3 regions of the Clostridium sp. TJA085 genome follow, and region 3 is predicted to be linked to each of the others. Evidence: riboswitches for the same ligand, from Rfam matches in the RefSeq annotation. Region 3 holds a riboswitch; each other region holds the start of a gene.
What was found. A riboswitch is a leader RNA that binds a small molecule or an ion and turns the genes downstream of it on or off. The one in region 3 is predicted to bind S-adenosylmethionine.
Positions count from the first base shown of each region.

Region 1: another riboswitch for S-adenosylmethionine. It lies ahead of AC4FQW_RS06100 (methionine ABC transporter ATP-binding protein); the one in region 3 lies ahead of metK (methionine adenosyltransferase).
Region 2: another riboswitch for S-adenosylmethionine. It lies ahead of AC4FQW_RS09810 (Na+/H+ antiporter NhaC family protein); the one in region 3 lies ahead of metK (methionine adenosyltransferase).

Region 1 is NZ_JBZEEZ010000001.1:1,186,021-1,188,299, reverse strand. It holds gene AC4FQW_RS06110 (RidA family protein) at 1-121, shown strand, start outside; gene AC4FQW_RS06105 (DUF503 domain-containing protein) at 321-608, shown strand; SAM riboswitch class I at 809-939, shown strand; gene AC4FQW_RS06100 (methionine ABC transporter ATP-binding protein) at 1,057-2,016, shown strand; gene AC4FQW_RS06095 (methionine ABC transporter permease) at 2,016-2,279, shown strand, end outside.
Region 2 is NZ_JBZEEZ010000003.1:102,665-104,943, forward strand. It holds gene AC4FQW_RS09810 (Na+/H+ antiporter NhaC family protein) at 1-1,100, opposite strand, end outside; SAM riboswitch class I at 1,177-1,347, opposite strand; gene AC4FQW_RS09815 (hypothetical protein) at 1,485-2,159, opposite strand.
Region 3 is NZ_JBZEEZ010000001.1:1,352,516-1,354,794, reverse strand. It holds tRNA gene AC4FQW_RS06875 (tRNA-Tyr) at 1-35, shown strand, start outside; gene AC4FQW_RS06870 (hypothetical protein) at 157-891, shown strand; gene AC4FQW_RS06865 (PadR family transcriptional regulator) at 892-1,215, shown strand; SAM riboswitch class I at 1,342-1,451, shown strand; gene metK (methionine adenosyltransferase) at 1,528-2,279, shown strand, end outside.

The DNA of each region.
Region 1 (2,279 bases), 170 kb from region 3:
AGCTGTTAATGAAGTTTATGCTACATTTTTTGAAGGAGAACCACCAGCAAGAAGCTGTGTTCAAGTAGCTAAATTACCATTAGATGCAAAAGTTGAAATAGAAGTAATTGCATTAGCTTAAAAATAATAGAATATTAAATTTTTATGCTTTTTTAAACAATATAATCAACTTATTCATTAATTACAAATTTTGTGAATAAGTTGATTATTTTTTGTGAAATTATAAGTAATACAATTTATATTGGTTAGAATATGTATTATTATAAAAATATAAATTGCTTATATCAAAAAAATACTTTATAGAAAGGAAATAGGTATTTATGGATATTTTACTTATGAAAATAACAATTAGAGCATCTTGGGTAAATTCTTTAAAGGAAAAAAGGATGATTGTAAAAAGCATAACTCAAAAATTAAAAAATAAATTTAATATATCTGTTGGTGAAGTAGATAGACAAGATGAACACAAGATGGCGGTAATTGGTATATCAGCAGTTTGCACAGATGTAAAAATAGCTCATTCTATGAAAGAAAAGATTATAGATTTTATTGAAGAAAATTGTGATGGTGAAATTGTAGATATTGAAGAGGAAACAGAAATATTCTAAGTTATGAAGTTATTAAAACTTAAATTTTGAAAGTTATTTAATAAATAAAGTTGTAACAGTTTTAATTAATAGACATAGATTATTTATATAAAAAATATTTATATAGAAAACTATTTATATAAAAATTTTTAAAACTTATTGACAATAAATGTATAAGATATTATATTATTATACAAGAAGTTTGAAAATAAAATATTAGGTTCTTATCAAGAGCGGTGGAGGGACTGGCCCTATGAAGCCCGGCAACCTATGTAATTAGTAATGATTTAAAGTTATTACTTTATATGTGGTGCCAAATCCTGCAAGTATTCATATACTTGATAGATGAGAGAGTAATTTTATAGGGCAAGTTATACTTATATGCGCTAGAGATATTATTCTCTAGCGCATTTTTATTTTAAACTAATACATTAAAAAGAGATTTTTAACAAAAAGGGGGTATATAGGTTTGATAGAAATAAAAGGATTATCTAAAACATTTGGGGATTTTAAAGTTTTAAATAATATATCACTTAACATTAAAAAAGGAGATATATATGGAATTATTGGACATAGTGGAGCTGGAAAATCAACATTACTTAGATGTTTAAATGGCCTTGAAAAATATGATGAGGGTAGTTTAAAAGTTATAGGAAAAGAAATAAAAAATTTGAGTAAGGAGGATATCAGAAATATTAGAAAAAATTTGGGGATGATTTTTCAAAGTTTTAATCTTTTAGATAGAAAAACAGTATATGAAAATATAGCATTACCTCTTGAAGTTTGGGGATATAAAAAAGATTATATAAATTTAAGGGTTTTAGAACTTTTAAAATTAGTTTCACTAGAGGATAAAAAAGATAGTAAACCAAAGGAATTAAGTGGAGGCCAGAAGCAAAGAGTAGCAATAGCTAGAGCTTTAGCATTAAAGCCAGAAATTTTACTTTGTGATGAAGCAACATCAGCCTTAGATCCAAAAACAACAAAAAATATATTAGCACTTTTATCAAAAATAAATAAAGAATTAAAAATAACAATTGTTGTTGTAACACATCAGATGGAAGTTGTAAAAGATATTTGCGAAAATATAACTCTTTTAGAAGGGGGAGTAGTTAAAGCACAAGGAAAAGCTTCAGAGTTATTTTTAAAACCAGGAGTTTCTCTTAGAAAATTTTTAGGAGAAGATGATGATACTTTACCAGAGGAATGGGTTAATATAAGAATATTTTTTCCAAAAAGTTTTTCTGAAAATGCAATTATAACAAAAATGGCAAGAGAGATGAATTTAGATTTTTCGATTGTTTGTGGAAGACTTGAAAAGTTTAGAGATGATGTTTTAGGAAGCTTAGTAATAAATGTTTCGGAGAAGGAAAAAGAAGATGTAATAAATTATCTTATAAATAAAAGTGTTGAATGGGAGGTGATTTAATGTTTAATGAAATATTAGTAGCTACGCTAGAAACTTTTTATATGGTTATATTATCAACAGTTTTTGCTTTTATAGGGGGATTTGTAATTGCAATAGTTTTAACTTTAACAGCAGAAGATGGTTTAAGGCCAAATAAAAGTGTTTATAGAATTTTAGATTTTGTGGTAAATACCCTTAGGAGTTTTCCTTTTGTAATACTTATGGTAGCGCTTTTTCCATTAAGTAAATTTATAATTGGGACAACTATTGGAAAAGAAGCTATG
Region 2 (2,279 bases), on a different contig from region 3:
ATTCTCTTTGGCTCTAAGTCAAATTCATCTGATATATTTTTAGCTATAGGCCCAACTGTTACTATTGCAATAGTATTATTTGCTGTACATATATCAACCAAACTCGTAAGAGCTGCTATTCCAAACTCCGCTCCCCTTCTTGTCTTGAATTTTTTCATTCCTTTGTTAAGTATATACTCTATACCACCATTGTATTCAATAAGAGCTATCATTCCTGATATTAATAAAGAAATTATTATAAGCTCGCTCATCCCACTAATACCAGTAGCTAAATTTTGAAATAATCCAATTATATCAAAACTTGAAGTAAGTATACCTATAACACCGGCTAATATTATACCTGATGATAAAACAAAGATAACATTAACACCAAAAAGAGCTGCTACTAAAACACCTATATAAGGAACTATTTTTATAATGCTATATTCATAAGTTCCTAAACTAAATCCTTGTGTTCCTCTTGTTATAAAAGCAAAAATAATTGCTGTAATTATAGCTGCTGGAAGAACTATCTTAAAATTCATTCTAAACTTATCTCTCATATCACAACCTTGAGTTCTTGTTGCTGCAATTGTTGTATCAGATATTATTGATAAATTGTCCCCAAACATAGCTCCACTTACTACTGCGCCAACCACTAAAGCAACCGCAATTCCAGTTTTCTCAGATATACCAAGTGCTATTGGTACTAATGCAACTATAGTTCCCATTGAAGTCCCTACAGAAAGAGCTATAAAGCAAGCTACTATAAATATACCTGAAATTAACAGATTTGGAGGTAATACAGAAAGTCCTAAATTTACTGTTGATTCAACTGCACCCATAGCTTTCGCAACACTTGCAAAAGCTCCTGCTAATATAAATATTAAAATCATTAAAATTATATTAGGATTACCTGCTCCCTTACAAAAAATATGTAATCTTTCCTCAAAACTAATTTTATTATTCATAATCAAAGCCGTAACTGCTGCAATTAGAAATGGAATTATTACAGATACAGCATAAAAATCTTTTGCTATTAAAGATATTGAAACATATGAAACTATAAATACTAATAATGGCATTAATGCCAATACACTACCTGTTTTATTATTTTTCACTTTAAAATCCCCCTTTAATTTTAATAAAAAAAGCTTCTGATAGAAATCAGAAGCTTTATAAACTCTATATAAACACCACTTATCTATCAGTATTTAACTGCTGGAATTAGCACCACACCAAATAATTTATCGTATGACAAATTTACAATGCAAAATTAATTACATTGAAAAATTATAGTCTTCCCTATATTATTTAGTAGGTTGCCGGGTTTCACAGGGCCAGTCCCTCCACCACTCTTGATAAGACTTTATTTAATTTTTAATTTATTGTAACAAGTACTAACCATTAATGTCAATATATTTTTATTTTCATAAATCCCTATTTATACCTTTAATCAAATAAAATATAGGATAAAATTTAAGTTTTATCCTATACTTTTTTATTTATAATACCTCAGTTAGTTTATCTAATATTACCTTTCTAAATACATTAGCTGCTTCTTTATCATGAGAAATTTTATGTGATATCTCAACAAAATCTTCTGTTGAAATTCCAATAGTATTTTTAAACTCTTCACATTTTCCAGTCATAATTACTGAATCTTTTATAAAATCTGCTAAATCTGAAGCTCTTTTAAATACTTTTATATACAAAAATTTGCTGTTATCTCCAAGCCAAGCTTTATTGAACTTTCTTGTAAAAGTTTTAAGTTCATTTAAAATTTCATCTTCTGGCTTATCCCACATATAACTTAATTCATCATACTGTTCTTTCATAATTTCTTTTTCTTTTTTTGTAATTTTACCTTTAGAATATAAGTTATTAATTAATTCTTTTGTTGGTGAAACTGGTACTTTCATAATTAATTTTTCTGTACCATTTGCCCAATTATAAAAGGCTTTTTGCATAAATGAATGTTGGAGATAACCTAAAAGGGCTCTGGAATTTGGGAAGTATGAATACAAACTCTCTATCCCATTTTTATTTGAGAAAATCAAAGCATGTATATATACAGACTTTGAATTAGGCATTTCATGTGTGAATGCATGCCCTCTCACAGCATTGCAATCATTTACATTTTTGCCCCAAAAACTGAATGAATTGTAATTATCCTTCATAAATATCACCTTTCCTCATAAATCTCAATATAATATACTATAAAGTATATGTTATACAATACACCCTATATAGTATATTATACTACTTTTTATTGTTTCTATTCTTGATTTTTATAAATA
Region 3 (2,279 bases):
TGACTTCGAAGGTTCGAATCCTTCCTCCACCACCAAGCACTAAGAGTATTCTTAGTGCTTTTTTTATTTTCCTTAGTACCTTGTTTGACAAAGTATATACCTTGTAATACAATGTATATATAATTATAAATAGATTTTATAAGGGAAGTGAATAAGATGAGTATAAAGGGTGTATATTTAAAAGAAATAAATAAGTTAAGTCGATTAATGAGAGAGAAAGATAAAATAATATATGAAGAAATTATAATATATATGAGATTATCAGGTTTAAAGGATATAGATATAGAAGAAACTTTAATAGAAATAGGGGATATGATTATACAGTCAGAGAATGATAATAAAGATATAAATTATTTGATAGGAGATAATTATATAAAATTTTGTGATAATATAATTAACGAAATAAAATCTAAGTATAGTAGATTTGATAAAATAATAAATAATTTTAAAGTTCAGGTATTTTTAATATCCATGGCTGTTTTATTTACTATAAATTATTTAATTACTCAAGGAATAACTTTATTCAAAGATGAAGGGTTTACTTTAAATTATAATCTTACAATTAATCAATTAATTTCAAATTTAATAATAAGTATAATTTGCTATTTAGTATTTTTAGAGATAAAAAAAGATTCTATAAAGAATTATAAAATCAAATCTGATGTAAATTTTAAAAAAATAGATAACAAATTAATAAAATTCATTATTTTATTTTCTATGATTTCATTTGCTATAATGATAACTGTTAAGACAATAGTTCCGCAAATAAATTTAATTGATACAAAAATATATTTTTTAGTATTACCATTTGGGATTTTATATGAATTAAATGAATATATTAATGAGAAAGAATATAAAAAAAGAAGAGGGATAAAGAAAGAGTTGATATAAATGAATAAAAAAACACAAATGCTTAAGGGAACATTAGAAGGGTGCATATTAGCTATAATATATAAGAAAGAAACTTATGGATATGAAATAATATCAACTTTAAAAGAATATGGGTTCGATAATGCTTCAGAGGGAACTATGTACCCTTTACTTTTAAGATTGGAGAAATCCGGATTTTTAACTGCAACTATTAAGGATTCTGGTGTTGGTGCAAAAAGAAAATACTATAGTCTAACTGAAGAGGGAATAAATGAATTAAATAATTTTATAAAAAATTGGAATGAATTAAAAATGAATATAGATAATATAATTAGTTCAGTATAAATCGATTAAATTTAAATATAATTTAATGGATTTATATATTTAATTAAAATAATACAATATAAAAATATTGACTATTAAAAATCTATGTGTTAAAATTGCGATTAGTAAAATAATTAAATAAAGAAGCTCTTATCAAGAGAGGTGGAGGGAGACGGCCCTATGAAGCCCAGCAACCTACAAATATTTAAATATTATGTGTGGTGCTAATTCCAGTAGTTTATACTACAAGATAAGAAAGATTAGAATACAATCTCTTCTTATCGAAGAGTTTTTTTTATTGTAAAAATATTAGAAAATTCGGAGGAAAAAGGAATGAGAAGATTATTTACATCAGAATCAGTTACAGAAGGACATCCAGATAAAATCTGTGACCAAATTTCAGATTCAGTATTAGATGCTATATTAGCAAAGGATCCACATGCTAGAGTTGCTTGTGAAACATGCACAACTACTGGTATGGTAATGGTTATGGGAGAAATATCAACTAACTGTTATGTTGATATTCCTAAAGTTGTTAGAGAAACAATTAGAGAAATTGGATATGATAGAGCTAAATATGGATTTGACTGTGATACATGCTCAGTAATGACAACTATAGATGAACAATCAGGAGATATCGCTATGGGTGTTGATGAAGCACTTGAGTCAAGACAAGGAGAAAAAGATGAAGTTGAAGCAGTAGGTGCTGGAGACCAAGGTATGATGTTTGGATATGCTACAAATGAAACAGAAGAATTTATGCCTACTCCAATTGCTATGGCTCATAGACTTTCAAGAAGACTTACAGAAGTAAGGAAAAATGGAACATTATCATACTTAAGACCAGACGGAAAAACTCAAGTTACAGTTGAGTATGAAAATGATAAGCCAAAGAGAATAGATACTATAGTAATTTCAACTCAACATGATGAGTGTGCTACTTTAGAACAAATTCAATCAGATTTAAAAGAACATGTTATAAATGCTGTAATTCCAGCAGAATTATTAGATGAAAATACAAGATATTTCATAAACCCAACTGGAAGATTTGTTGTTGGTGGACCACAAGGAGATAGTGGATTAAC